DNA from 3 places in the Paenibacillus sp. FSL F4-0125 genome. Region 2 is predicted to be linked to each of the others. Evidence: riboswitches for the same ligand, from Rfam matches in the RefSeq annotation. Region 2 holds a riboswitch; each other region holds the start of a gene.
What was found. Region 2 has a riboswitch for cyclic di-AMP ahead of NST74_RS25155 (alpha/beta fold hydrolase). Riboswitches for the same ligand answer to the same signal wherever they lie in the genome.

Region 1 (10,260 bases), 5.1 Mb from region 2:
TACGTTAACTCTTGGATTTAAGGCGAAGTACTCCAAGCACCGTAAGTGGGGCAGAGTGACATCTATTATTTGGTTCATTACTGCGATTACTGGCGTTATGGTGTATGTGCTGCTTTATGTTCTGTATCCAGGCGGACACACTAAGCCGGTGTGGGAAGTTATTTTAGGCGCGTAGGTTAGTTGCGTGAAAAGGTAAATTGGTAGTGTGATTAGAGCATGTGAATTTGCGTGTGAATATGCGTGTGAATATGTCATGCGAATTGGATCTGATTTGTGTGAATAGGAATGAATAAGCCTGTGTATCTGCATTTCCCTTAATAGGGATAGTGGATGACGGGCTTATTTTTGTTACTGGAATTGGGAGACTTCTGTCTGGTTGTAAAATTGTATTGTGAAACCACTCGTGATTGGATTAGTGCTTGGAGCGGCACAGTGGGGAGAACAGAAAACTGGAGAATGGCACCAGTTAAAAGAGTCGGTGAAGTGGAGTATGGAACTTGGTAAGAAATGCGAGCGAAATGGAGTCTGGAAGAGATGGAACTGGTAGAAAGCCGAGCAAATGGAGTCTGGAAGAGTTGAGAAGGAAAAGCGAGAAGGGAAAGCGAGAAGAAAAGTACTTAAAAGTAATCTATTTGCTTACTTTTAGGGAAAACCTCCCTGAAAAAGATGAGCTTTGCGTTCGGAAAACAATAATTAGGGAATTCCTCCCTGTTTTTTAACTATTTTAGCGCTAAAACGCAGAAATGGCTGGTTTTTAGGGAGGATTTCCCTAAAAACGTTGATTTCAGGCTAAATCAAAGAAATTTGAGGGAGGTTTTCCCTAATTGTTGATTCTACTTCATATGATCTTGCCTCAGTAGTACCCACCGAGCATTCGCTTCCATCCAGCAGTAGCACCCAATTGAGCATTCACACCCACCGAGCATCTGCATCGATCCAGCCGTAGCACCCAACTGAGCATTCACATCCCCCGAGCCTTCGCATTCCATCCAGCCTTAGCACCCACCAAGCTTTCGCAACACATTGAGCGACATACGCTCAGCCTCCCGCACCCTACACATACCGCTCATTAGCGAAGCCGCAATGAGAATCGCCATTGTCCGTATCCTTCGCTCTCATACTACCTCGGCATACACACCATTTAATCCGCTGATTAGTTATTCTCAATAATGATCAGTAACTCACAGGCAAGCGAGCTCCAAAGGTTTGGAAAATTACACCTCCTAATGCACTTGAATATTTTCCATTTACAGGATTGACAATGGTAAATTAAGGACATATACTGTGTATATAGATATATACAGTAAGCACAGGGATATGAATACCTGCTTCCGCAAGACGCTGAAGACATTGTAAAGCGAGGTTAGCATTAATGAGAACAATAAAGGATTCGTGGTTTATTGTGTGCTCTGATTTTCGAGGAGACAAATTAATAGTATTAGGAACGTTCGTAACTACAATTATTTTTATGGGTTATCTGGCAGGGATGACTAGTTTGGTAACAAATGATGTACTAGCTGATCAAGATCGGACAATGATAGCGGATTTTTTACTTCTCTCATTCATGCCGTTACTCGGAGTCACATTCTCCCGTCGTTCTATGAAATATTGGAGTGAAGACTCCTACACGAGAATGCTGGCTTACTTACGATCTTTACCCATTCCTCTGAATGTGGTATTAACTCGTAGAAAGTTTCAGGCAATAGGCTCCTTTACTGTTAATGGTGTATTGTTCTTCGGAATTGTCTATATGCTCGGTGAGAATTACCGCAAGGAGATGGCATTACCCGCGTTTATTGCTTTTGCTATAACTTGGATAGGTGTCGGACTCATTGTTTCAGGACTGTATATTTTCATTGAATATCTATTTAGCGGTAAAGCTTATCTAGGGCTAACAGTGCTAATCGTAGTGGTATCTTGGGGAATATCGTTCCTGGTTATGCTAGGGGGAGGCAACCTATTCTTGTATAGCATCTCCGTTTCCAAGGAGTGGGGGCTGCTATCTCCGATCATGTGGGGAACGCTTCTGCTAGGTACTATATCTGTGCAATTATTCTCTAAATGGACTATCCATCGACTGAAGAGTCGCGATCTCGTATGAAGAATGTGAAATGGCAAGGACGGCGCTCTAGCAAGCTAGAGTGGAAGGCGAGGTGTAAACATGTGGATACCTGTACAAATCAACGAAAATAGTGCTGAACCCCTCTACCATCAGATAGAGACTCAGCTTAGATCATTAATCATTAGTGGAGTCATTACAGAAGGAACGCTGCTTCCCTCCATTCGTGAATTCGCTGGAGATCTGAAATGTAGTGTGATTACAGTACGACGCGTGTATCAGGATCTAGAGAACGAAGGGTTGCTACGAACAAGACAAGGAACAGGTACCTTTGTATCCCATGTAGGTGCCTCTGCGATGGAGGAATATAAGCGGGAAGCGATCAGCAAAGCACTCGAGAGCGCAGTCGACATCGGCAAATCGGTACATTGCAGCAAGGAAGAGCTTGAGGAGATTTTTCAGGAAATTGTAGAACTTAAATATAGGGAACAGGAATGAAAGGCGGGCGCTAACTCACATGGTACAGATGGCGATAGAATTGCGGAATGTACGCAAACAGCGGCGTAGCAAGACAATTGGACCGCTAAACCTGAATCTGCCTCAAGGTTATATTACAGCTTTGGTAGGTCAGAATGGATCTGGCAAAAGCACGCTACTGAATCTACTGCTCCAGCTGACGAACCCAGAGGAAGGCGATATTTATTGGTTTGAAAATAAGTACGATAGCGAGCTGCCATTAGAGCTTCGACAGTCTATTGCATACGTTCCTGAGAATTCGATTTCGGAAGAAAATCACTGGAATGCGGAACAAGCGGCCCGATTTCGAAAGCATTGGTATCCGAACTGGGATGAGCCGTTTTTTCAGGAGCTGATGGATCGTTTTGAAGTCCCGTATCATATGAAACTTTCGAAGATGTCTAAGGGTGAGCGTCGAAAATTTGAAATTGCTGCAGCTCTTGCGTCACGTCCACGTCTGTTGTTACTGGATGAACCCTCTTCTGGGCTTGATCCTTTTGCCTGGAAGATTATGATGGAGACGCTTCGTAAGTATATGGAAGAGACTAATGCAACGATGATTATCTCTACACACATTGTGGAAGAGGTACGGCGGCTGGCAGATTATATCGTGCTTATGCATAGGGGTGAACTGCTGGGTATGGCCGAAAAAGACAGTCTATTCGGTGCTTGGACCGAGGTGTGGGTACATGTTGCAGATGAAGAGGAGCTTGCTGAGTTGTCAGCGGAATTACCGGGTGGCATAAACTTTACCATGGATACACCGGGTGTAGCTTCTTTTATCATAGAACAATTTTCTAAGAACGAGAAACGCATTCAGGACTTGGGCGTAAAGGTTATCAAGAGTCGCAGTTTGGAATTGGACGAAATATTAGGCTTATGGACACAGGGACACCGTCCTATCCTGATTGATCACAAGAGAGGGGACTAGAGAAATGGAAGCCTTAAAGCTGGAAAGTGTAATGAAGCAATATGGAGAAAAAACCGCTGTAAACGGAATTAACCTAACGGTAGGCAAGGGGGAAATTTACGGATTACTGGGGGCAAACGGTGCAGGGAAAACAACCACAATGCGTATGGTGCTTGGCCTAATTTACCCTGATGGCGGGAATATTTTGTATAATGGAAAGCCGTATAACAGCGAACTTCAACAAATCATGGGCTATCTACCCGAAGAAAGAGGATTATATCCAAAGGTAAAGGTAAGCGATCAAATCGTCTACTTGGCACGTCTTCGCGGGATGTCGGCTAGTGATGCGGATAAGAGCCTTCGCTACTGGCTCGATCGGTTTGAGGTTCCGGATTATTACAATAAGAAGATTGAAGAGCTCTCCAAAGGGAATCAGCAGAAAATGGGTTTTATCGCCGCAGTTGTTCATAAGCCGCAAATTCTCATCCTTGATGAAGCCTTCAGTGGTTTGGACCCTGTTAACGTGGAACTACTGAAAGATACGGTAAAAGAATTGCGAGATCAAGGAACGAGCATCTTATTCTCTACTCACCGGATGGAGCATGTTGAAGAGCTTTGCCGTAATATTACGATTTTGGATCGTTCCAATACTGTCGTACAGGGCGATATTCGTACGATTAAGAGTGGGTATCCTCGTGAACAAGTATTGTTGCGTACGGATAACGAAGTGACCGGTCTAGAATCAATTGCAGGTGTAACAGCAGTACAGCGACAGGAGCGAGGTTATCTGTTGTCAATCAGTGAGATCGGCGCAGCACAACGTATCCTACAGCAGGCGATGGCGCAGGGTGAAGTGGAGCATTTTGAAATTAAGGAACCAACGTTAAATCAAATCTTTATCAGAGCGGTGGGTGAATCTCATGAATAAGATGGGGACAATAATTGGCTTTACCTTTAAAAATAAAGTAAGAACGAAATCATTCATGATTACTACGTTAATTCTAGTGTTGCTGCTCAGTATTGGGATGAATCTTCCGTACATCATCGATCAGTTTAAGGGTGATTCTACAACAAACGCAGAGACTCAAATTGCTGTGATCGCGGAAGAAGGAAATCAGGCGGCAGAGTTGTTGAAGGCCTATACTTCACCTGAGGGAATGCCGCAGGCAAAAGTTGTGCAGTATACTTCTGCCGATGATGCGGAGCTAAAGAAAGCTTTAGATGAAGGGACTGTAGAGGGGTATGTTACTTTTGCGGAACCTACTGGCGCAGGACTTCCACCCGTTACTTATTATAGTGAAAATGGTGAATTGAAGGGCGATGTACAAATCTATCTCCAAAATGCCCTTCAGCAGGCCAACACCCAGTTCGTCGTTGGCGACAAGCTGACGCAGGAGCAGATTGCTGCTATGTCAACACCGGTACAGATAGCTACTCAGCAGCTCAACCCTGATGGGACTGCGGGAGATAAGGATGCGTCGCAGGAATCCGCTCCAGCTATTAATTACGTCATTGTATACGCCATGCTTATGCTGTTCTTCATGTCAATCATGATGACCGGTAATATGATCGCGGCTGAGATTACTTCAGAGAAGAGCTCACGGATCATGGAGATTCTGATTACAAGTGCCTCACCTTTAGCGCAAATGTTCGGTAAAGTTATCGGTGTCTTCTTAGTAGGATTATTACAGATTGGCGTCATTATCGCAGCGGTAGTTGTCAATCTTAAGCTTCCGCATAATGCAACGATTTTGAAAGATTTAGACCTGGATTTAGGCCAGCTTAATATTAACTTGTTGCTTTATGGAATTGTTCTTTATGTGCTAGGGTATTTCCTCTATGCCTTGATGTATGCAGCTGTAGGTTCGATTGTCAGCCGTACAGAGGATCTTGGCCAAGCGGTTATGCCGATTATGATGTTAGGCTTCGTAGCATTCTATGTTCCGCTGTTTAGTATCTCCAATGCGGATACTCTGCTGGTTAAGGTAGCGAGTTATGTGCCTTTCACCTCTCCATTGACCATGCTGCTCCGAATTGGTGTTGGTGAAGTAGCGATCTGGCAAGTTATTGTATCATTAGCCATCCTGCTTGTTACTACGTTCATCTTTGGGTGGTTGGCTGCCAAGATCTATCGCACAGGCGTATTGATGTACGGCAAACGTCCAAGTATTAAAGAGATCAGAAAAGCGATGAAGGCTTACAAGATCTAATTGGCTTCATATAACTTTTAAGGAGTGGTAATCATGACTAAAAGTGAACAATACAATATGATGCTTTTAATGAGTTCGGTATCTCTGGCTACGGTTAGTAGAATGCTCTCGACCAATGGGTCCGTTTTGATGGATTTCACTCAGGGTGTATTGACTGGTATTGCCATGGTGGGGATGATTGCGGGATTGTGGATGTACGGTAAGGCACGTAAGAGTAAGTCGTAATAGTAGGAAATAAGGAAGCCGCGGCAGATGCCGTGGCTTTTTTATATGCTCGAAAAGAGTAAAAAGCGAAATGATCGCGTTAGAAAAAGTCAGTTCGGTATTTGTGTAATTTTAGTGAAAAAAATGTACAAAAAAGGAATTGGTGATATAAGCTGAGATTAGTCTCTTAAAAAACTTTTTATTTAAAGGGCTATAACGCGATTATTAGAGAGAAAGCATATAGGGGAGAGGTTGAGTGAGCAGGATGAGGTATTTCACTAAGGTGGAATTCGGCAATTATAGGGCGGATAGCGGTGGTGAAAAAGCTGGTTATTATGCTTTGATCTTTTTTGTTTATAATGCCTTAATCATTTATTTATTTTGTTTATCTTTATACTCGAAATAATAATATCCTTGTCCCAATCATTAGTCATACCCTCATAGATTATATTCAATTATATATGAAGTAACTCCCACGGGAGGGTTGAAATACTGAATGTCAGCCCTCCAACTACGCTAGTTAGCTTTTCGGCCAAAGTGAGCTCCGAGGGCTAAACAACGGACAAATTACCGCTGGGCAGCAAATCCTCTTGAGCAGTCATTTGCTCCCGCACATGTCTAAGCTGATCTTTCAGTACAGGAACGCTCTTTTGCAGGATAATGCTAATTTGAGGTAAAGATAGCTTTAGGCCATACCACATCACTTTTACGAGCTGCTCCTCCCAAGGCAGTGCCTTGGCAGACAGGAGAGACCGGCGTGCGTAATAATCGGCGCATTGTCGGATACAAGAGCGGTAGGCTTCGATAGAGAATAGCTGGCTGTCGAAGCTTTTTTGAAGGAATATTTTATGAAGCTCTTTAAAAGTTCGGATAGTAACTTTCTCCGCTTCTGCTGATTGTTGTAACAACATAGAACTGAGCGCATAGATATCATTCGTATTCTTTTGAACACACTCTGCAAATATAGTTCTACGGGGCGATCCGGCAGGTAAGGGGTCAGGCATGATAAACACGATCCTTTCAGAATGGGTTATGGGATGAACCTATAATATTGAAAAGTAAGAAATGGATTTGTTGATAAGCTCGGCGGTATCAGGCTCTGGATAACTATGCTTTTGAAGCGCAATACTGGATACGGTCTTAGATGGTTTATAGTATAGCCGCCCCTCTCTGGAATCTCTTCCACCGGCGACAGCTCTGTACAGACGACCTTGCTCAATATGATCTGCCAAGAATTTCCCCTGCAGCTTGGCTTTTAAATCCTGTAAAGCATCTTGCACTAGCTCAAACTGAGTCTGATCCCACTCTGAACCATGGGTACGTACTTTATCTATCGCTTCCTCAAGCCGGCAGTGGTATATCATTCTGAGAAAAGAACTCCATTTAATAAGGTCGAAGGTTTTGGTATTGACTGAGATAAGACATGCCCCCCAGCTGCTACCCCCTTTACAGGTAAGTTTCAGGATGCCATACCGGCTGCCTGGATCAGCCTCCATACCATAGTGAATAGGCTCAGGTGAATCAAAGACGAATACTTCAATGCGAGATAGTCTTCGCTGGTCCATGACAAGTTTCTCCTTCCTAGGGTTCCAAAAACTTAAGCTCAACATGATGAGTAATGTTAGCCTTCTCTATACAGGCAAGCATTTCAGCTTCGTTCTCACAGACTGCGGCATGCTCCAGCCATAGTCGGAATTTCTGTTTACGTATAATGGATAAATGTAAGGGGAAGGTGCTGCGGGATCTCATTACGTACCAACCAATAGCAACGTCCTTCCAAGGTTTCTTAAAAGCGGCGAGCCACGGAAAACATTGATGTGCCGACCAATCCTGCAGCTGCTGCTTTTCTCTGATATTTTTATATATTTCGTATATAATTCTTCGGTCCATACAGCACTCACAAGTAGAAGGGCTGCTGAAATGGCGCAAGGATTCAATTTGGTTCTGACCAAATGCATAGCCGACAATAGTTCTGTGATGATCCTCTTCGAACCATAACGCTCCAAAGCAAACATAATTTAGACTTATCGGCTCAAGCAGCCCTTGCTGTATTCCCCAATAATAGTGTTTCATTCCTTTCACCCCGTCCAGCATGCTATTACCCGGGTAGGTTCAGGTAACGCAAAAACCGCAGCAAGAGGAGGACCTCTGCTGCGGTTTTGGAATACAGGCATACACACCTGTGCCAAAGCGTGGCGGATCAAGGGTCTCTCTCTTTACGCTTACGAGGTTAGCTGTCGGATTCGGACGGTGAGAGTCGCCCTACCTATGTGAGACTTGAACAGTCTCCTTCGGATTCACCCCAAGTAGGCCATGTGGCCCGATGGTTCCCCCGTTCCCTGCAAATACAGGAACTCAGCGTTGATTGTATTTCGTGAAATAGATTCAATCCGAATCATACTCTTTTCAAGGTGTTTCTGTAAAAGCAGAAAGTGTTCTTTTGAGCGCAATTTGAACCGTATCCTACCAACTCCGACGAAAAATCCTGCCAAATAGGTATTTATTGCGTGTTATCGAGCTTCTTTCTCGTTTAATCTCGACTTCTCGTTTCCTTTCCTATATAGGCGATTTTTGGTGATTTCTCCAGCTGTGGTGAATAAAATCACAGAGTCCGTCCGCTTTTCGCTAATTGATTCAAATTCGAGAAAACAAGAGATATAGAGAGATTGAATATCAAGTAAGCGCTATCCAATGCGAAAATAGTTTTTAATTTGCATTATTTTGGCATCAATCACGTTTTACAATACTTCCTGCATAAGGGTATGATTACTCCTGTTTCAACAACAATCGAATATTTGATCCGCTTAATTTCCGATAAGGAAAGCGGGGGAACCAACAATCGGCAGACGATGTGAGAGTCGGAAGCCGGTTATGGGGTGAATCCTGTAGAAGATATGAGTGAGCTCGCATCTATACAGGTAGGGCGACTCTCACCGCCCGAATCCGACAGCTAACCTCGTAAGCGTATGGAGAGAGGATGAGTGCAATGTGACCGCTAGCGAGCCACAGAGGAGAATCCTTTGTGGCTTTTTGCTGTGCTTTTTTAAGCAAAGCATTTATGGAAAACCTCACGAAGAGGTCGTTATATTCATCATTAGCGGTAGCTTTTCTTTCAAGACCAGGGTGATCAAGCTCTGATCTTACAAGCAAAGCATTTGAGGAGAATAAGAGATGACAGATCAGAATGAATATGTACTGGTATGTGCGCCAACGAAGGCAGGAGAACATTTTATTAAGCTTCTAAAATTTAGAGGCATTAAGATGGCGGGATTGACCAACAACTTGCCTGAGAAGTCCCTACTTGAAGAGATGGGGATTGAGAAAGTCGTTCTAGTAGATACCCGCCATCAGAATACTTGGTTTCGCCCGCCGTTCCCGGTAGGCCGGGTATATCTGTTCGAGAGCAGCTTTACGTTATGCTGCCGCTACATTCAGATGTGCCGCACCTGGACGACACAGCCGATTTTTGTGATCACAAGCTCAATAAATCCTAGATTGGTCTATAAAAGACTTGGTGCAAGTTATGTAATCTATTCCCACAGTGGTGATGCTGATTTTCTGATCGATAAATCACCTCATCAAGGATAAAAGAAGGAGTGCGGGAGATATGATGGATCTGTATATGGTGGCTTCGTTAGCTGTAATTTACGGGTTGTTTTATGGATTTATGCGCTGGTGCGCAGGTGTAGTTGAGGATACAGGGAGGGATAAGCTGTGATTCTAGTCATCGCTGTTACCCTACTGCTGTTTTTATATCTGGTTTACGCATTAATTCATCCGGAGAAATTTTAAGGAGGGGCATTCATGGGCATTTTGCAAATCGTAGCTGTAATCGTCATTCTCATCTTGCTGGTTAAGCCGATGGGCACGTATTTATATCATGTATTTTCTAATGAACCCAATCGTACGGATCGATGGTTTGGAGGCGTGGAAAAAGGGATTTATAAGCTGATCGGACTGAAAAAACGGGAAGGGATGTCCTGGAAAAAGTATGCGCTCAGCTTTGTCTTAACGAATATCGTACTGGTTACTTTCAGCTATATCTTTCTTCGATTGCAGCGGGGTTTACCGCTAAATCCGAATGGAATTGCGGATATGGAACAGACGCTTTCGTTCAATACGGTGATCAGCTTTATGACTAATACAAACCTGCAGCATTACAGCGGGGAGACGGGACTTTCGTATTTTTCACAAATGGCTGTCATCACGATGATGATGTTCACGTCTGCAGCGAGCGGATTTTCAGTTGCGGTTGCTTTTGTCAGAGGGATCACAGGACGCAAATCAGTCGGGAACTTCTTCGAGGATTTCGTCAAAGCACATATTCGTGTGTTCATTCCGCTGGCTCTGCTAGTTTCATT
Region 2 (10,260 bases):
TCAAACAGTACATAAGGAGAATCCCCAAGCTTAATTAATTCCTCCATAAGAAGACTATCGAACGTTTTCTGATTATTTGCACGAAGTCCGATCTCGCCAAAGATAGAACCGCGGTGACCCGCCATTCCTTCCAAATCCAGAACAGGATAGCTTTGTGCCTTCAGGCGGTGCAGCAGGTTTGTTTTACCTGTACCCGTATTTCCGTGAATCACATAAGGCTTCGCCTTGAATTTATAGGACTCCAGTTCGTCGAGTACCCATTTACGGTAAGCTTTATAGCCACCAATCAGTCGGTAAGCGTGAATATCCATTAAAGAAAGTACGGTCGCAGTTGTGCGGCTGCGCATACCTCCCCTCCAGCAGAATACAGCTTTGTCCCCTTGAATCGCTGCGAATTCTTTGACAAAGGTAGGCAGCTTCGCCGCAGCAATCTCCAAACCGCGTTCTTTCGCCGCCTGCACACTAGTCTGTTTATACAAAGTGCCTACTTCAGCCCGTTCCTCATCATCAAAAAAAGGAATGTTCAGACTATCCGGTAATGTCGAATCTTTATATTCAGAAGGAGATCGAACGTCGATCACAGTGATCTGCTTCTTATTTTTTAGCATTCTTAATTCTTCCAGTGTAATATCCTGAAACAATGCACTCTCTCCTCTGGTGGCTAACTTCTTAAGTTGCCTCTAAGCTGACTCTATCATTATTGCGCAGCTATTACCGTAATCTGACCCGGATGTTCTTCTGTTACTTCTCCGATCAATGCCGCTTCTACACCTGCAGCTATCAGCTCTTGTAGCAAGGCTTCACTTTGTTCAGGAGCAACAGAAATCAACAGTCCGCCAGAAGTCACAGCATCACACAGAATATAACGGCTTAATTGGTCCATCTCTTCCGGATAAAGAATGCTGCCCTCCAAATGGGCAAAGTTATTCTTAGTTCCACCTGGAACAAATCCCTGCTCAGCCAGCTCTCTTACTCTTGGCAGCATCGGTACATCGCCTTGACGAATAATCAGTCCGTGGTTACTTCCTTTAGCCATTTCCGAGGCATGTCCCAACAGCCCAAATCCAGTAACATCCGTACAAGCGTGCACATCATACGGCTCCATGATTTCAGCCGCTTTTTTATTCAATGTAGACATCACTGTAGTGAGGCGTGTGGTTTCTTCTTCTGATAGCTGATCCTTCTTAATAGAAGTTGTTAAGATGCCCACACCGATAGGTTTCGTTAGTATCAGCTTATCCCCCACCTGCGCGCCTGCATTCGTTCTTACTTTGTCCGGATGCACCAGCCCCGTAACAGCCAATCCGAATTTAGGCTCTTTATCGTCGATAGAATGTCCACCTACAAGCGTCGCTCCTGCTTCCTGCACCTTGTCCGCTGCACCGCGCAAAATGTCACCGAGAATGCTTTTATCCAGAACAGAGATAGGAAAAGCTACAATATTAAGCACTGTAAGCGGCTTACCACCCATAGCATAAATGTCACTTAACGCATTGGCTGCTGCAATTTGCCCAAAGGAATAAGGGTCGTCCACGATCGGTGTGAAAAAATCAACAGTTTGCACTAATGCGAGTTCATCGCTTAAACGATACACGCCTGCATCATCACTAGTATCCAAACCTACAAGTAGATCCGGGTTAGGAACGGTTGGTGGCAGACTGCGAATAACCTGCATGAGATCGGCGGGACCGATTTTGCAGCCGCAGCCTCCTTTTGAAGATAATGAAGTCAATTTTATAGTTTCGGCTTGAGACATCATGACTCAGCTCCTTTAGATAGTTAATATCGAATATCTTTAATCTTACATCAGTAGACAGCAATGTACAAAATGCATAGGTACCGATTGGATTTCATTATTCTGTTCTTTGAGAAGTGCTATGAGTGGTATTCTTTCGATTAATAGTATGCTAAAGGCTGGCTCATTCGTAGATTTCGCTACTTTGAGCCAGCCTTTAGTTCGATACTCTGTACTTTAGGGAGGTTTTCCCTATACTACTATACAAAAGAACGTCCCACAGCCAGTTCATACTCCCAGCTATAGAAAGCCCTCATATCCTGCTTAAACGTTAGCCGGCCATTAAGACCCTGAAGAGGTTTATGCAATCTAAGGTGCTTTCTCCACTAGGATCAACTGATCTGCTGAGCATCCTGATGTTTCTCCAAAAAACGCTGAAGAATAGCATTAAATTTCTCCGGCTGACACAGATTACTAGGATCTAATGCGTTAGGAATGATTGCTAACTGAGCATGCGGCAGCTGAGACACCATATCCTTCATACAGTTGACACCAAATTCACTAAAGTCACCGACTATACATAACGCGGGACGGTTAAAAGATTTTAAGCATCTAGTGTAATCCACATGACTCGTAGCCAGCCTTTGGCGATACAATTCCCGCGGACGTTTGTCGAGAAGTCCTCTTCTAATCTCGTTATAGGCCAGGTTCCAGCGTTCGCGATACATCATACGAATCGAAGGCAGTACAAGCTCACTAGGAGCGTAATACATTAACCAACTACAATATGCAGCCATAAGCTGAATTTTACCTACTATTGTTGATGCATGACTTCTACAAAAGCTATCCGCGACAACAATCGCCTTTACCCGTTCCGGGTATTGTTTCGCAATATGTTGAACGACGATCCCCCCATAGGCGCTCCCGACAAAAACCGCCTCACGAATGCCCAAATCATTCAATAGCATAATTATATCTAGGCATTGCGTTTCAATAATCTCGTTTGGAGCCTGCAGCAATTCACCTGATTTGCCATTCCCCCGTAAATCGCACAGAATCACTTTATATTTATCAGAAAAATACTCTAATTGTGGTTTAAACATGCTATGTGTTAATCCATGTCCATGGATAAACACAACCGGAGTCCCTGTTCCAATGATTTCGTAATAGAGCGAAGTTCCATTCAGTTTAGCAATAGGCAAAATTAACACCTCTTTCACAGGTAGGTTCTATATCTATATGTGCTTATAAACGCAGCAAAAAACCACAGAGGGATTCTCTGTGGCTATTCATCATCAAATACGCCATTCATCCTCTCTCCATACGCTTACGAGGTTAGCTGTCGGATTCGGGCAGTGAGAGTTGCCCTACCTGTATGGATGCACTATTAAGCATCTGTAACAGGATTCACCCCATAACTAGTACCGACTGTCATATCGATTTCCAGTTGTTGGTTCCCCCGCTTTCCTTAACGGAAATTAAGCGGACTTCTTATGTAATTGTCAGTTATGTGATGAATCATACTCCGTGTAAGGTTTCTTGTAAAGTTGAGCCCTGGGCAAAATAATGATGAAAGCCATGCTTTTCATTTCATATTGAGCATACTCTTCGTTTTCTCTTTCTATTGCTCTTGTTTACTCGGTTTATTAAGAAAAAGCCGAGCGGTCATCAGAGATCAATCCCTGAACCACTCGGCTTCTATATACAATCATTCGGCTACAACAGATCGGCGTTTTTCAATGCATGCTCCCAGCTCGGAAAAAAGAACAGCGCACTTCTCATAAGATCAGGATCGCTTTGCTTCACTTGTTTTTTGCTGATCGAGCTTCCGTCAGTTTGAAGCTTTTTGATACGACTTAACACTTCATCAGCCTCCAAAGGAATTTCCATTGAAACACTCCTTTCTCAGTGACCTGGTTTCCAATCATTTTCTCCATAATATGCAAATTTATTCTTCATTTCGATTTATAAGGATTAAACCAGCTGATAGATCGGTTGTTCTGCAATAAAATAAGTAGGAATCGTTGGGTATTTCTCTGCCAAAACTTCAGCTAAATATTTCATTCCCGGGGCTTCACTCTCCGCATGACCTAACATAATCAGCGCATTCGATCTACCTTGATGTACTGCATCCCTCACATATTCCGGAGTTTCCCACTCTGGCCCTTCGCCAGCAATCAGTAAATCAAGATTGTGCTGATTAAAAAGAGGGATAGCCATTGTCCCGCCTCCTCTGTAACCCACTGATATCCCCACATGTCTGCATACCTGGGATAGGTCACCAGCAACACGTACATAGGGGATTCCTAGTTTTCTTTTTATGTACTGAGCCGCTTCACTTACTGTCATGGCAGGAATCGTAAGGATTGTAGCAGCGGGTTGCTGCTCATCCACATAAGCTGACCATTCAAGCTCTCGCAGCAAGCCCACCATGATCCCATCCGGTTTATGACAATGCCAATAATCATGATAACGAAAAATAGCCATTTCAGAACGTTTGATCAAACTCAGTTTCGTGCGATAAACAGCGTCATCCTCTAACCACTCACTTGTCTCATGGTGACTGTAATACACACCTTCATGTGTGATCAGCAAATTGGCGTTCATAGCCATCGCTCGTTCCACAACATATTGCGTAGCGCAAAATGCTGTAACTATCCCTGTAACCACCATTTCTGGATTTCCTGGCTGAAGTGTATCCACAGTCCCCTCTATCTGTTCCTCAGTTCCCATTAAATCTTCCAGTATTGTTCTTATCGTAATGTTCACCGTAACCATCCCTTTGAGTTTCATTCTTCTGATCTACAAACAAATAACCCACCCTTATTTAATATAAGGACGGGTTATTTTACTACTTGAGCAGCTTACCCGCTCTATAATTTTGGGGCAGAGCCGATAATACGGTGAAAGGCTGGCTTCGGATGATGCCCTTCATCGAATAAGAAGGGCCAGTTCTTCCGACCACGAACAGGGAAATCATCCAGCCAGGTATAGTCATCCGCCGCTCCCCAGAACGTGACTGAACTAATTACGTCACGGTATTCTCTCAGCAGTGCGAACATCGTTTCATATCGATCTGCTTGAAGTTCGAGCAGATCAGCAGGTACTGTCTTTAAGTCCATTCGTTTGTCTTCAAAACGGAACATGGATACATCCAGCTCAGTCAATTGAAGCTGAAGTCCTAACGAGGCATATTTCTCAATCGCAGCACGAATATCATCAAGATTCGGATCGTATAGATTCCAGTGTGCCTGCAATCCGACGCCATGGATCGGCACCTCTTGATCCAATAGCGACTTCACCAGTTCATAGATTTTATCGCGCTTTAAGGGATTGGATTCATTATAGTCATTGTAGAATAATAATGCCTTAGGATCAGCTTCATGGGCGAATTCAAATGCTTTAGCTATAAAATCCGGGCCAACAATGTCGAGCCACTTCGAATGGCGAAGAAGCTCTTCTCCTTCATCGGCAATAACTTCATTCACAACATCCCAAGCATAAATATCTTCCTTATAACGTCCTACAACGGTCTGAATATGTGATTTGACTCGTGCAAGCAAAATCTCTCTGCTTACAGGTCCTCCGTTCTTATCCTTAAACAACCAATCCGTAGTCTGATTGTGCCAGACCAAGGTATGTCCGCGCATCGCCATCTTATGTTTCCGGGCGAAGGCAACTAGCTGGTCTGCTGCCCTAAAGTTATAAATATCCTCAAGTGGATGTAGACTTTCAAATTTCATCTCATTCTCAGCAGTTATACTGTTGAAATGATAAGCAAGCAAGTGCTCCTGTGATTGTATCGTAAATGGGTTGACCGCTGCGCCAATCTTGAAATTCTCCGAGAACACTGTCTTTAGTGCAGGCTCTGAGTAATCGCTAGCTTGTCTCATCAAGTTCCCTCCCTACAAAAGCGTACATATTTAGCATTCTACTCATGATGATCGATAGTCGAACCAATCAAAGTAAGCAGGAACCCCCGCCACTTTGCCATGTCCTGTCGCATATAAGCCAACAAGAACACCGGTAAATCCGTTTCCTTTGACAGCTTGAGGGGATAATGGATAGGCTAGAGCCCTAGATAGCTCGATCCATTCCTGACCATCCAAAGAATAAAGTAAAGTGTATTCCGTTAGCTCCGCCTGAATTTTCAGATATAAACACCCAGCAATCGTTGGAATCTCTGCAGCCACATGTGTTGTTCCATCAACAGTTAAATAAGCTGTAATCACTCTATGTCCATTTCTTTGCGATAGTGCAATTTCATAATGTGCATTCTCGTCCAATCTAGCACAGAGTCCAGCCTCTTCACCGTCCACGGTAGGGTTAAAATCCAGTAATGTACTCCATTCAGCTGAAGTATGCTGCTGTCTTCTGCCTATAAAGGCTACCTGACCCACTTCATTAAGGTCTTTCGATTGCCCTCGAAGAGCTAGAAAACCCGGACGTTGGCTTAGTGACCAGCTTCCCTCTGCCGGATTCCGCAGAAAGGCTAATTGCAACGGTAATACATGGTCATCAAAATCATATCTTCCGCTTGTCTCAGGTTTTGGCGAATGACCCGGTACACGTGGAACCTTCATCTCCAGTCCAACGGTATCTTCGTTATTATCAATCATAGGCCATCCATCTTCATTCCAAATTACAGGGGCAAGAAAGGTCTCTCTTCCTAGCACTGTATACTTGGAATCTACTAGACGTACTCCAAGGAATACGGCCCACCAATCCCCGTTACGATCTTCGATCAGATCAGCATGTCCTAGATACTGAATGGGACTATCAGTCCCGCGATGGGTCAATATCGGTTGCTCTAATCTTTCAAAAGGACCGTAAGGGGAGGAAGAACGACCGATAATTTCTCGGTGTTCCTTTGCCGTGCCGCCTGAAGCAGACATGATATAATACATTCCGTTAATTTTGTACAAATGTGGTCCTTCCGTCCAAGGTCCACCATCCCCAGTCCAGATGACAACAGGTTCTGTTAATGCTGCTCCTGTAGCAATGTCTATCTCATATTGAATAGCGTGGGAATCATAATCTGCTCCCTGCTGGGTGGTTACATATACCTTTCCATCCTCATCAAACATTAGGGAAGGGTCAATTCCTCCATAAGGAATACTAATCGGGTCTGACCACGGACCCGCTGGGTCCGTAGCCGTAACATAGAAATTCCCCTTCCCGTGTATTTCGGTCGTTATCATGTAAAACGTTCCTTCATGATACCGGATGGTTGGAGCAAATATACCTCCAGAGCTTTTGCTCTTACGTGTATCTAGCTGACTTACACGATCTAATACATGACCAATTTGTGTCCAGTGAATCAAGTCCTGGCTGTGAAAGATAGGCACCCCAGGAAAATATTCAAAGGAGCTACACACCAAGTAGAAATCATCCCCTGCTCGAGTGATGCTAGGATCTGGATAAAAACCTGGAAGTATTGGGTTCGTGTATGTGATTGGAGATGGAGTCATAATTCAACAAACAACCTTCCTATTATTTAATAGTGGGTGCAAGCTACTTATTCCTTCACGCTTCCTACGTTCATTCCAACTACAAAGTACTTTTGCATGAATGGATAGACTAGCAGAATCGGAACCGAAGCAACAATAGTAACGGCTGCACGAATGGACTTTGGAGTTACCAATGACCCCGCTGACTCCGCAGTTACCCCTGCCCCGTTAGCTACACTTGCGCTACTGTTCGCATTCATACTAGATTGTATTAGTTTCATTAATTCATACTGCAATGTACTCAAGTGCTGGCGGGAAGAGGTGTAGATAAAAGCATCAAACCATGCGTTCCATGCACCTACTGCGACAAAAAGGGCAATGGTAGCAAGGACAGGTTTACATAAAGGGAAGACTACTTTCATGAAAATCTTGAAATCCCCGGCACCGTCGATTCTCGCGGATTCCATAAGACTTTCATGTATGCTACCAATATAAGTACGAATAACGATCATATTAAATGCACTTATCATAGTCGGTATTACATATACCCAAAACGAGTTTAGCAGATGAAGCTCCTTAATAAGGAAATAGTTTGGTATCAGACCCGCATTAAAATACATGGTAAGGACGAAAATAATGGTAATCGGTTTGCGGAAAACATATTCTTTCCGGCTTAAAGTATAAGCAAGCATTGTGGTTAGAAATAGATTCAGGATCGTAGATATCACTGTTCGTGCAACCGAAATCCAAAAAGCAGGAATAATGGTACCTGAGGCAAAAACGGCTTTGTAGTTCTGTATAGTCCACTCCCTAGGCAATAGATAAATGCCGCCACGGATCGTATCGTTCCCCGCATTCAATGAAACTGCTATAGTATTTAGAAATGGATATAAGGTAACTATAACTATACATACCATAAATACAGCATTAAAGGTACCGAACAATACTGGTTCAAGACCTATATTTCTCATGCGTCTTCCACCATTACTTTTTGGAGATTTATGAGGTAATAATTGAGTTTTCTCCATGATTATAACAGCCTCTCTTCCCCTAGCCGCTTCGAGGTCCAGTTAGCTAATAGCAGCAACGTTACACTTACGACTGTTTTAAATATACCACCCGCAGTGGCTAAGGAATAATTCCCTTGGCCAATCCCGTATTTCAATACAAATATATCTATCGTATCCGACCAGTCTGCAGTAAGACCGTTCCCTAACAAGAACGGAACCTCAAATCCGACATCCAGCACATGTCCTATGGACATGATCATCAGGATTACAATGGTTGGTTTAATTCCAGGTAATGTTACATTGAACATTTTTCTGTACCGGTTTGCCCCATCGATCTCAGCAGCCTCATATAAAGCTGGATCTATAGAAGCAATAGCAGCCAAGTAGATGATTGTACCCCATCCCACCTCTTTCCAGACGGTTGAAGCACCCACAATACCCCAGAAATATTTCCCTTCACTGAGCCAAAGGATTGGTGAGTCAATAAGATTTAATTTCATGAGTAAGATGTTGATAATCCCGTCATTACCAACCGAAAGGGAGACACCTACAATCCCTGTTACAATGATCCAAGAGAGAAAGTGCGGCAAGTAGGATATGGTCTGCACGGTTCTTTTCCAAAATACATTTTTGATTTCATTAAGAAGTAAGGCTAATCCTATCGCAGTAATAAATCCTAGAATGAAATTAATTAAACCCATTGCCAATGTATTTCTAAATACCCTTAGAAAGGTATCGTCCGTAAATATTGCCTTGAAGTGCTTCAAGCCAACCCACGTTTGTTCGCCAAATGCCTTAGCTGGTTTATAATCCTGAAAAGCCATGGTCCATCCCCAAACAGGTACGTACGCAAATAGTACAATATACAGCAGCAATGGAACTGACATCCAAATCAACTGTTTCTGATTCTTAATCAAGGTCATAGTAATCGGTTGCTTCTTTTTTCTTTTAGGATGCCGGTTAACTTTTTTTCCCGTTAAAATCTCATCCATATATTTTCTCCCCACATCATCCATATATTTCAGAAAGTGGTTGGCTAATAAGCCACCACTTTCTGATTTTTAAGCAAGCTCTAACTATTTAACACTCCAAGTATCAAATCTCCATTTAAGCTGTTCATTGATTCTATCTTCGTAAGCTTTAATATCCGCTTTATGAAGTTCTCCAACAAATTCAGTCCAAACTTTATCGAAATCGGAAGGGCTAGCCAAGATTGCTTTTGGCAGGTACTTGGTTTTAACTTCTCCCATCTTCGTATCAGCAATTTTTGCTGGAGAATTTTCAACAAGATCTATCGACCAAGCTGGATAAGCCACTGGGTTCGGTCCAGGCTTACTGAAGAAATCTACATAACTGTTGAATCCATATGCGTCAAGGACTTCCTTGTCATACGCTTCCAACCCTGCTTTATATTCTTCCGGTTGGGCTGCCGCATCCGTTGAGTTACCGTCTGCAAAGTATCCTTGCATTTTAGGAGCAGTAGCATACCAAGCTTCTGCTTTGTTACTTAGCTTCCATGTTGCATCAACTGCGTTGTCCCGTTGTTCTTGGGTTCTTATAAAGCGACCGTCTTCCACTTGATAATCTTCGCCTTCAATACCCCAAGTGAGGGTTTTTTGCCAATCTTCTTGAATTAATGTGTCCATAAGTTTAAGGATTCTCACTGGATCCTTAGCATTGACAGTGATCCCGAATCCATTATTCAAGTTAAGAGCAGGGCGATCCAGATAATAATCTTTGGTGTTAGTATCATATACAAGAGGCAAACCTACATAAGTGCTCATATCTTTCCCTTGTGTTTTGAGTGAATCTTCTGCTTTCTGGAAGTTCCAGTGCTGATCAAACATTCCTAGTACGGCTCCGCTGGACAATTTAGCTAAATATTGGTCATAATCCATTACAAATGCTTCTTTGTCAATAATACCCAACGCATTCATATCATTAAGCTTTTTATAGTACTGCTTAGCATAATCTTTATCCGCAAAGATTTCTGCTACGTTATCCTTAACTACTACTCCGCCATCATTTGGATGCCCGATCAGATGCTGAGGAGCGTTGAACAATC
Region 3 (10,260 bases), 5.6 Mb from region 2:
GAAGAGGAGCGTGCTTGAGGATCATACCCCAAATTACTGCAACTAGACCAAAAATTAAACCGAGTATTGTTGAAATTTCCATTATGCACCTCGTCCATGAGATTATAAGATGTGTTCCGACAAAGCCGCGTATATCATCCTTGAAATAGCGGCAAGGCACTCTGTGCGAAACCGAATAACGTATATTCTTATTTATCGACATCATTCCGTTTTTTGTGAAGTCATTTTTTCGGCTATAATGGATAAGGTAAGTAATTATTCATCTGTGGAGAAAACGGAGTGATACATGTGGGTGTAAAGCATGGTAGAGATTACGGTGAAATCCTAACAGATTTGACCGAGGCTGTCGGAAGAATTTCCGATGGGTACTTATTTTTTGAAATGGATCCGGAAGAGTGGCAGGAATTGCCCCAGGAATCCAAGATGGAGGTATGGGAGGCACTGGCTGAGGATCTTTTCTTCGCGCTGGGTAATGAACCTATGATTGAGGTGGGGAGCGGCGTTATCATCTACGATAAGGACACGCACCGCATTAATATTTTAGTCGGAGAAGAGGATTTAGCCTCTGTTGTTTTGATTTAAGAAGAGGGGGCGGCGGGGTGTAATTTGCCCGTAGTTAGTAGCCCGTGTTAAAATTGGTGTAGCCGAGTTATAATCGCTGGGATTCTTGAATACATTTAATCGAAAATATTGCCTTTATCCTGGCACATCCCTTGGACCTCAGAAGCTAAGGGATGTTTTGTTTAACGAATAAGACGAGTAAAGGGACCTGCGGATTTTACTGCAATTTTTAGTAAGGGAGGAAACGAATTGTTATTTACCGAAGAAGAACTGCGTGAGCAGATCAGCAAGCTGGAAGGCTGGAAGCTGGAAGAGAATACCATGGTGCGAAAATATATGTTCAGCCAATATATGAAGGGTATTGCTTTCGTTGATGAAGTAGCCACCATTTCAGAAGCCTTTGATCACCATCCACATATTACGATTGATTATAAGACAGTGACTTTACGACTGAAATCAAATGAGGAAGACGGTATTACAGCTCTAGATATTCGAGAGGCACATGAATTTAATGAAGCCTTTGAGAAAAATCGTTAGGATCACCCAAACTCATAAATAAACGCCCGTGCGCAGATAGTGAACTATCTTCTGGCACGGGCGTTTTTAGTTGCTTAAGTAGTTACTTTTTCTCTGAAAGCCAGAGGGCGACGTTTGCGATCTCCTCAGGGGCTAGCTTTTCTTTAAAGGAAGGCATTTGACCGCGTCCCTTAGTGACGATGCTGTAGATTTCTTCAGCATCGTGCTGACCACCTTCATTTTGAAGACTAGGGCCAACTCCACCTTGAAGCTGATCGCCGTGACAGGTAATACAGCTGGCTTTCACGGTTGCTTCTGCCTTTGCCGCATCCAATTGAACTACCGGCATTGTGGGCTTATTCTGTTCAGCTACCTCTTCTTTACCTGGAAGTGTAAACATAAGTACTACCGCAAAGGCACAGGCGGCAAAAAACAAACCGCTCATGATCCATTTCTGCATCCCAGTTCGTCCCTTCTATGTAAGCTGCTCCCTACATTATAGCTCAAGGTGAAGCGTTATCATAGGGTTTGTGACAAAAAAATGAACGATAATACCATCAATTGATTGAAAAATATGGATTTTAATATCATTTCTCATAGACCATGCAATAAAAAGGTTTGTTTCCTGATGGGGTTAGGCGCTCATACGTATCTGTAATCGTAAATCCACACTTTTGGTAAGTTCGGATCGCCCGCTGGTTCCAGGTCAATACCTCTAGATCAATCTCACGCTCAGGATAACGAAGCAAGGCTTCTTGCACGATTGCATCCATGAATAATTTGCCTAGCCCTTTACCGCATAGATCAGGTTGCATGCCAATCCCCAAACGTACAACACCTTCCATCGGGAACAACTGCGCGAATCCACACAAAGCTTCTTGCCCATTTAATATGGAGACATATTGCTCATTCCGTAGCTGAGGATCACCGAACTCGATGCCTAGAGCCTGCATTTGTTCCCACGGCATCCAGCCGTAAATATTATAAGGGGGGGTGTAATTCCAATTGCATATCTCTTCCGCGTGACTAGTCTCCATAGGAGTTACATGAAAAGTAACCGAGGGATTTATCATAAGGTCAAAGACCTCCTTTCACGAGGGTTATAACGCTTGCCGTCATTACGAGTGCCGAAGGCGTTTATACTTGTAACTAATTATATACAAAAAGAGGGGGCATCGACTCAGAAAATTTATAAGGAATATTGTTTTACAAATTTTGAGAGGGGTAAATATTAAATAAGACAAAAAAACAAGCTCTTCCCCAAGAATTGACCTCTTGGAAAAGAGCCTATGTACGTTCTACTTATTGAACATCATCATTATCTTCTGTCTCAGAAGCAACAGAATGATAAGCATCAGTGCTCATAATCCGTTTAGCACCGATATAGCGTTTTACGTAGTAGCTATCACTCAGGGAGCTAATCGTTACACCGCGTGAGGAAGATGCGTGTGCAAACTTGCCTTCACCGACATAAATGCCGACGTGGGAAACACCCTTACCACTTGTATTGAAGAATACAAGATCTCCTGATCTTAAATCATCTCGGGAGATAGCAGTACCCATTTGATACTGGGAACCTGATTGGTGTGGTAGGTTGATACCGATTTTATCAAAAACATACATTGTAAATCCGGAGCAATCAAATCCATTTGTGGAGATCCCGCCGGATACGTATTTAGTTCCGATGGTCTTGTCGATCACTTTATCCATTTTGGAATCCGCGAAAGCGCTTCCTGCTCCGATGGTGAAGATAATGGAAAAGCTGAGTACAGCTGCTGCTAACTTCTTCTTCAAAAGTTTATACCCCTTCCAGATGCCTACGAGGTTAGCTTAAGGGTTCGGTTGAAGGTCCCCTATGACCCCTCTAAAAATGGAGGTCAATTCACCCAAAGTTGGTTCCCCCGTTTCCCTAATAGTTAGGAAACTCGGCTCAGACTGTTGATTAGGAATAGCTTGTAATCAATACATGACAAAACCTTTGTAAATAACAACTTAATGATTACAAAAATGTTACTAAAATCTTACTGCAGTTATTGTAACAAACAGAGTGCCGCTTGGCAATCGTTTTTAACCTAATCATGCAGAAAAATTCATATATTTAAAGACAAAATGCATATGTAAGCGATAATATTAAACTTATTTTTATATTTATTGAAATTTTTATCAAATAAAAGTGTTTAAAGTCTATTCTAGAGGTGTAAAGATTATAATAAGGCAAAAGAAAACCTGGATTCGATTAAGGTAATAATCAAATCCAGGTCTATATAGTTGTAAATGTGAGGTTATAGTTGTGGGGAAGTATTAATCGTAGGCTACAGCTTGATATGAGGAAGTACTCATTACTCTTTTAGCGCCAACGTAGCGGTTGGCCCAGTAGGACTGGCTAAGTGAAGTGATGGTCACGCCATATGAAGATGATGATTGTGCGAATTTTCCGTTTCCAACATAAATGCCGACATGGGATACGCCGTTGCCCAATGTGTTAAAGAAAACTAGGTCACCTGAACGCAATTTGCTTTTGGCTACAGGAGTTCCAACATTATATTGAGCTTTTGAAGTGCGGGGCAAAGAAAGACCCACCTTCTTGAATACATACGTAGTAAATCCAGAACAGTCAAACCCGGCAGTGCTAGTGCCTCCGGTTTTATAGGCAACTCCAATTGTCTTTGAAATAACACTGTCCATCTTAGAATCTGCAAAGGCACTTCCTCCACCAATAGAGAACGCCATCACAAGTCCCAGCGCCGCAGCGACGCATGCTTTTCTTAAATTCTTCAAAAAAATTGTACCCCTTCCAATGCCTGTGAGGTTAGCTTAAGGATTCGGTAGAAGGTTCCCCTATGATCACTGCAAAGCGAGATCAATTCACCCAAAATATGGTTCCCCCACTTCCCGGTGCAAGGAATTCGGCGTTTTATGCACCAGATAGTGACTTATCGACAAGACTACGATGAATACATGAAGTTATGTAGAAATCGTTTCAAATGATTACAAACTTGTTACTAATGGAACAGGACTTATTGTAACAAAGTCTTTACGATTTTGCAAATCGTCATAATTTGTCTGTAACGCGAAAGAGTCCCGGCTCCTGATTCAGGAACCGGGACTCTTATATTATGTGTTGTAATGCCATAAATTATTGTGGAAATGCTTTACTGCGCCATAGATGATATTGAGCGGAGATTCCCCACATTTTGAAAAGTGTCGAGGGCAGTGATGAGAGTTGACGAATAAGAAGTGCCGGCAGGCCAGGACAGAAGATACCGGATAGTCCGCACGCCAGCAAAAGGATAAGGCCCGCTGCACCAAGTATGATTGAAATGCCTATTGCTGGAATCAGTGACTTTATACAGATGAATAGGGAGGAGAACATCCCCGTACCGCTGGTATAACCAAACTGCATATATAGAAGGAACAGGCGAACCATAAAGATGTATATAAGCCATGCCAATACGTATGGAACTAGATGAAGTAACAAAGAGGAGTTCAGAAAGGAAGATAAGAACAGCCCGTACATTTTTGGAGCGAGCCAGTATAACGGCAATAAAGCCAGCACCCATTCGATTAAACTAAAAATAAACACTGGAAATCCATAAACCTTCATGCCGGGAAAAAAGAACAGGCCCCGCTCTCCTTTTCTCTCCTGATGGAGTTCATGTAGTAATCCTGCTCTTATGAATGGGGAGAGCAGCAGTCGTAAGAGAACAAGCCCTAGGAACATCCATAACCAATTACGTATCTCAGGATCTGTGTTCAAGCTGAACTGCCCTTCGACATAATAGAGTAGTCTACCCATTCCACTGCCTCCAGCGTCTTTATCTGGGTAGCGCAGTAGAATTGGAACGATAGCAGACCGGATGAAGCCGTACATAAAGTAGCCCCAGAGCAGTCGATAGATGAAGAGCAGAATCAGAATATAAAATTGCTCCTTCATGCTTTGCCAGCCGCGGGTTATCGATGTTCTCACAATCATTCACCTCACCAGACAAGAGTTCCGAGCACGGTTTCAACTAATTTAGTTACACTTAACGTCCAGCGGGAGAGTGTTTTGGGCTCTATTTCCGCCAGTCTGAAGTTATTAAGATGTTTGTTTTCTAAAAGAACGGTATGCTCTGGATCAATCTCAGCAGAGAGGAGAAGTTTATCGCTTAACAGCTGAAACGTAGTCTCTGCTCCTTCACCGTTCCAGACCCGCTCTGCCGCAGAACCGTCAGCGAATGTAAATTTAATGGGAACGTCAACGTAATGACTCCCTTTGTTTGTAATTTTCACTATGGATTCGTAGCTCTGAGCCTCGCTGCTGCCATTCTTTTTAATCGTAATCGTATCTACTGAGAAATCAGGAGCACCGCCACCATAAACATAATCCTCGAAATAAGGCTGCCACGATTTTTTGGTTACCTTCTCAACGACTTTTTGAAAATCAGATGTAGTGGGATGCTGGAAACGGAATTTACGTGCGTAAGTAGACATGATACTGTTCATTGCTTTAGCGCCTACTTGGCGTTCAATATCCTTAAGTACTAGCTTTCCGCGAATATATACATTTCGGCTATACGATTCTGCCCCGTCATATTTCCATGTCTCTAAGTTCAGCGGCTCTGATTTGGTCACCAGGCTAGATTGCAGAGGGAGATTAGCTTTGACACCATATTCCTGCTCCATGAGTTTGTCTTCAGCGTAAGAAGTAAAGCTTTCGTCTAACCAAGCCTCTTCGAATTCATTGCTGGCGACCATACCGTAGAAGTATTGATGGCCAATTTCATGAACGACGGTTCTCTCAAGTGAAGTATCAGGTGAAGAGTCCGTGGCTCCAAAGGCTGTAATGAGCGTAGGATACTCCATTCCTCCTGCACCATTGCCCTCCTTAGGTGGAACGATAATAGACAGAGTGGAGTAGGGATAAGGACCATACCATTTACTGAAGTAGGTCAGGGCAGCCTTAGCGGCCTGAAGGTATCGTTCCTTTAAGTCTTTGTGCAATGGATCGAGATAGACCTTGATCCGTACACCAGGTACTTCTGGTGTAGAGAAGGCTTCTTCAGCTACTGTGAAATCAGGGGAAGCCGCCCAAGCGAAGTCATGGACATCATCAGCGTAGAACTGATATATTTTTTGATCTTGTTTCAGTTTGGCATTCTTTACAGGAAATCCGGTCGCAGCTACCGTATAGTTAGAAGGAACTGCAATCGTTACATTAAAGATGCCAAAATCGCTGTAAAATTCAGAGGTGCCGTGATATTGATGTAAATCCCAGCCTTCTTCCTTAACCCCGCGTGTGCCCATAGGCTCGTATACACTAAGCTTTGGGAACCATTGCCCAGCCATCACGAAATTCCCTGATGTACCCATACGGGCAAATATTTTGGGAAGCTGGACCTCGTACTTTAGTTTAAGCGTGACACTTTCTCCTCCATTAACCGGTTGTGGGAGATGCACCTTTAGGAGTGTCTTATCGTTGACGTTACCATCGTCAGGTTGTACAAATTGTACTCGTTGCATTAGCGATGTTCCTTCTGTCGTGCGCAGATCGGTTAGAGTCATACTTCCGAAGCCGTTCTCTGGCATGGTGTCACCTCTGAGCGTTCCTCCGGATTCCTTCATAAAGGTAGTATCTGGTGAGGCAAAAGCATTTGGGTACATATGAAAATATAGATCACTTACAGGTTTTACACCGGGGTGTGTCCAGGTTACCGTCTCAGAAGCGATTAAGGTTTCTGTATCTGGAACAAGCTGAACATCGATGTGGTACTCGACAACCCGATGACTTAATGCTTCCTCTGCCGGAACGGGGGCGCTATCAGGAAGATTTTGCTGTGGTGCAGCAGCAGGAGCTGTGCCACTGGAGGACTTGGCCTCTTTTAAAACAAAGCTAGTAACAGAAGTTGTGGAGTTATCCCCCGAATAGACCCATATTCCTCCTAGTAGCACGAGGGCGGCCAGGGTCGCAAAGATGATAATGTACCTTAATGACAGTGACTTCATACTGTGATTCCTCCCGTGACAAGCATCTACGGGATGTATATGTTTGCAATCGCCGCATTATTAGCTAAAATTAAATTATTCGTAAGAGGAAGGGTGTGCACTCGTGGACAACATACAACCGGAGGGCAAGAAACAGATTGCCTTAAATATTGTGAATGCCAAAAGTAAACATAAAGGCTTTGGAGCAGGCTCTATTGAGCTCAATAACGTATCGCCTGTCATTATTGATGGCGGTGAAGCAGTCATTGATATCGGTGCCATGCATGCCAAGAGTAAGGTTGAAAAGGGTATTAAATTCTCCATGAACCGTGAAGATGTACCTAATGGAAGACAGGTTTGGGTGGTATGGGTAGCAGTGGACCGTACCCAGGATAGTCAATTCTACGGTGGAATTACAGCTTGTGAAATGTGGATTGATACGGAAGCGCGTCGTGGCTGGAAAATCCTCGCCGAGCATGTCAATAAGCTGGATGGGGCTCTAAAACGCAAAATCGATGTGGGAGGGCTTGGCGCAGTTGAAAAGGCTGCGCTAAAATCCCTCTTGATCTCTCATAATGAGGCATGGTGGACCGCATCCTCCGATGAACTCAAGGCTGCTCTGACCGAGTAGGAACAATCACCCGGTCAAAATTAAAGGATACAGTAAAAAGGCTTCGACACCCTGAAATAGGAGAGTCGAAGCCTTTTTTGCTATACATTAATTTAGTTTACGATTTGCTTCCCGTACTAAGTTTGCGTTTGAGTTGACTTACTCTGGCTTGACTGATCCCCAGGATTTCAGCAAGCTCTTTCTGATTGGCATAAGGATGATCATCTATGGCCCGCTCCAAGCGTTGGCACATATCCTCTGTTTTCGTCTTCCGGATCGTGCTGCTGTGCTCTGACACTTCGCTAGCAAAATCTTGGCGCGTCTCCGGCGCTTGAGACATGCGTTCAGGATCGGCAATTTCTTTTAGACAGCTACTGCAAATAAATTGCTCTTTATAGTAGGTGACATGGTCGTGGCTTCTGCAAAACGTACATTCTGTCGAGGTGTACTTCCTGAGTATGATGGTGTTATCGTTTAATATAAAAAATTCGATAGGATCACCAATGTCGATATTACGAGTCATACGGATTTCTGCGGGAACCACAATTCTCCCAAGACTGTCTAAACTCCGGATCATGCCTGTATCCTTCATCCCATGTCCCTCATTTACATCTTTATATTTTGGTTGCTACTAACTATTATAGCAGTAATTGTGAGTTAAGAGAATGGGGTGATTACATAAAATGAAGCGGTTACATCCTTTGCGGGAGAAGTGAAAACTTAATTTGCCCATCCTATCAATTCTGTAATAAATAAGTTATAAAAAAGAAAAACCTCTTCAATAAATGAAGAGGGCTAATTCAACCACCAGCGCTTAATATTGTTCCACAGGGAACGATTTTCTTCAGCAGGATCTACTTTGCTTTGTGCATCATCGACAGCGGGACCTTTGCCGTGCTGATCACAGTATTCGGTGGGCTCAGTTCCACTAATGAAAGTCTCTAGTTCTTTTTCGGGACAGGCTGCTGTCGCTAGCTTGCCGGACTGCGGATTGATGTATACACTAACCACGCCATCTGGAATGGGGAAAATCTTAGGCGGGATATTTTCCAGAGCTTTTTCAGTGAACTCCGCGAAAATTGGAGCTGCCCGTCGACCGTCGGTAGTTGTAATGTCGCGCCCCTTGTCATATCCAACCCAAACAGCAGTGGATAGCTCGGGGGTGAAGCCTACCATCCAGCCATCTGTATCCGTAGTTCCAGTCTTGCCGGCTACCGGACGTTTGATTATAGAAGCTACACGGTTCCCAGTTCCTCCAGTCTCAAATACTCCTTCCATTAAACGGGTTAACACATAGGCGGCAGAAGGTTCTACAACGGCTTCACCCTTTGGCTGTGGAGCTTCATACAGGACCACACCCTTTGAATCCGTTATTTTTAGAATGGCAGTGGTGGGCATTTTCTGACCACTGTTTCCTATAACAGCAAAAGCTGCAGCCATTTCTAGCGGACTGATTGGTGAGGTGCCGAGTGCCAGTGAAGGAACACTTTGAAGCGGGCTGTCAATGCCCATCTTGGCTGCCATCTCGCTCACTTTATCCGCACCGATCTTCATGATTGTATTCACAGCATAAATATTGTCGGATGCTGCAATAGCTTGTCGCATGTTGATTTCCCCCAGATACTTATCCCCGAAGTTCCGAGGCTGGTAGGTTTTGCGATTGTTATCATAATGGAACATCGTTGGCTGGCTTTTGAAAACGGAAAGACCCGTCATCTCTTTGGAAGAAAGTGCGGCTAAATACATGATTGGCTTAAAGGATGAGCCAGGCTGACGTGTAGTGGCTAGAGCATGATTGTATTGGTTGGTACGATAATTCTTTCCGCCGACCATTGCTTTAATGTAGCCAGTTCGAGGATCAATGGAAACAAGAGCCGTCTCCAGATCACTCTTTTGATCCATCTCTTTGTCGACGGCTTGTTCTGCGGCATGCTGCATGTCAGGGTCAAGGGTAGTGTAAACATTTAGTCCCCCTTGTTCCAGCTCATCACTGCTGATGTGAAGAGATTCTATGGCGAGATTGCGGATATAATCTTTGAAATAAGGTGCAGCCACAGTGGTATCCTTCTGGCCTTGTGGTTTTAGGTTCAAGTCTTCCTGCACAGCCTGCCCCGCTTCTTCTTGCGTAATTTCTCCTAAATTAGTCATGACGGTCAAAATAATTTTTTGGCGTTTTTTAGCGTTGTCTAAATGATTGTATGGCGAATAGTAGGTCGGTCCTTTTGGAATCCCAGCTAGCATGGTACTCTCTGCTAAGTCTAAATCTGCTGCAGATTTGCCAAAATACATCTGAGAGGCTGCTTCAATGCCATAGGCACCATGACCATAGTAGATGTTATTTAAATACATGTTCAAGATTTCATCTTTGCTGTATTTCATCTCAAGCTGCATCGTATACAAGGCTTCTTTGGCCTTGCGCGTCCATGTCTTTTCGTGGGATAGATAGAGATTTCTCGCGAGCTGTTGAGTTAGCGTACTAGCCCCTTGTGTTCGATTTCCCTCTTCAAGATTGACGAGTACGGCCCGCGCCATCCCCTTCATATCGAATCCGGAATGCTCGTAAAACTTACGGTCCTCGACGGCTAGTGTGGCTTCAATAAGCAGGGGAG

Region 1: linked by a shared signal. The riboswitch ahead of NST74_RS02615 (hypothetical protein) and the one ahead of NST74_RS25155 (alpha/beta fold hydrolase) in region 2 are both predicted to bind cyclic di-AMP.
Region 3: linked by a shared signal. The riboswitch ahead of NST74_RS00590 (C40 family peptidase) and the one ahead of NST74_RS25155 (alpha/beta fold hydrolase) in region 2 are both predicted to bind cyclic di-AMP.

The regions. Positions count from the first base shown of each region.
Region 1 covers NZ_JBBOZJ010000001.1:570,135-580,394, forward strand. The annotation lists gene NST74_RS02560 (DUF420 domain-containing protein) at 1-175, shown strand, start outside; gene NST74_RS02565 (hypothetical protein) at 392-547, shown strand; gene NST74_RS02570 (hypothetical protein) at 519-719, shown strand; gene NST74_RS02575 (hypothetical protein) at 1,373-2,101, shown strand; gene NST74_RS02580 (GntR family transcriptional regulator) at 2,162-2,557, shown strand; gene NST74_RS02585 (ABC transporter ATP-binding protein) at 2,586-3,506, shown strand; gene NST74_RS02590 (ABC transporter ATP-binding protein) at 3,511-4,413, shown strand; gene NST74_RS02595 (ABC transporter permease) at 4,406-5,695, shown strand; gene NST74_RS02600 (hypothetical protein) at 5,729-5,920, shown strand; gene NST74_RS02605 (hypothetical protein) at 6,451-6,810, opposite strand; gene NST74_RS02610 (hypothetical protein) at 6,943-7,464, opposite strand; gene NST74_RS02615 (hypothetical protein) at 7,481-7,972, opposite strand; cyclic di-AMP (ydaO/yuaA leader) riboswitch at 8,105-8,270, opposite strand; cyclic di-AMP (ydaO/yuaA leader) riboswitch at 8,691-8,880, shown strand; gene NST74_RS02620 (hypothetical protein) at 9,071-9,487, shown strand; gene kdpF (K(+)-transporting ATPase subunit F) at 9,614-9,691, shown strand; gene kdpA (potassium-transporting ATPase subunit KdpA) at 9,704-10,260, shown strand, end outside.
Region 2 covers NZ_JBBOZJ010000001.1:5,672,847-5,683,106, forward strand. The annotation lists gene mnmH (tRNA 2-selenouridine(34) synthase MnmH) at 1-641, opposite strand, end outside; gene selD (selenide, water dikinase SelD) at 698-1,759, opposite strand; gene NST74_RS25155 (alpha/beta fold hydrolase) at 2,128-2,937, opposite strand; cyclic di-AMP (ydaO/yuaA leader) riboswitch at 3,044-3,230, opposite strand; gene NST74_RS25160 (hypothetical protein) at 3,452-3,625, opposite strand; gene NST74_RS25165 (Nif3-like dinuclear metal center hexameric protein) at 3,710-4,504, opposite strand; gene NST74_RS25170 (endo-1,4-beta-xylanase) at 4,609-5,628, opposite strand; gene NST74_RS25175 (glycoside hydrolase family 43 protein) at 5,671-7,206, opposite strand; gene NST74_RS25180 (carbohydrate ABC transporter permease) at 7,254-8,156, opposite strand; gene NST74_RS25185 (ABC transporter permease) at 8,216-9,187, opposite strand; gene NST74_RS25190 (sugar ABC transporter substrate-binding protein) at 9,272-10,260, opposite strand, start outside.
Region 3 covers NZ_JBBOZJ010000001.1:120,096-130,355, forward strand. The annotation lists gene motA (flagellar motor stator protein MotA) at 1-82, opposite strand, end outside; gene NST74_RS00565 (hypothetical protein) at 289-582, shown strand; gene NST74_RS00570 (4a-hydroxytetrahydrobiopterin dehydratase) at 811-1,098, shown strand; gene NST74_RS00575 (c-type cytochrome) at 1,181-1,537, opposite strand; gene NST74_RS00580 (GNAT family N-acetyltransferase) at 1,665-2,150, opposite strand; gene NST74_RS00585 (C40 family peptidase) at 2,380-2,871, opposite strand; cyclic di-AMP (ydaO/yuaA leader) riboswitch at 2,877-3,018, opposite strand; gene NST74_RS00590 (C40 family peptidase) at 3,379-3,807, opposite strand; cyclic di-AMP (ydaO/yuaA leader) riboswitch at 3,861-3,999, opposite strand; gene NST74_RS00595 (hypothetical protein) at 4,214-5,044, opposite strand; gene NST74_RS00600 (M1 family metallopeptidase) at 5,056-7,062, opposite strand; gene NST74_RS00605 (YwhD family protein) at 7,166-7,672, shown strand; gene NST74_RS00610 (AbrB/MazE/SpoVT family DNA-binding domain-containing protein) at 7,770-8,243, opposite strand; gene NST74_RS00615 (transglycosylase domain-containing protein) at 8,447-10,260, opposite strand, start outside.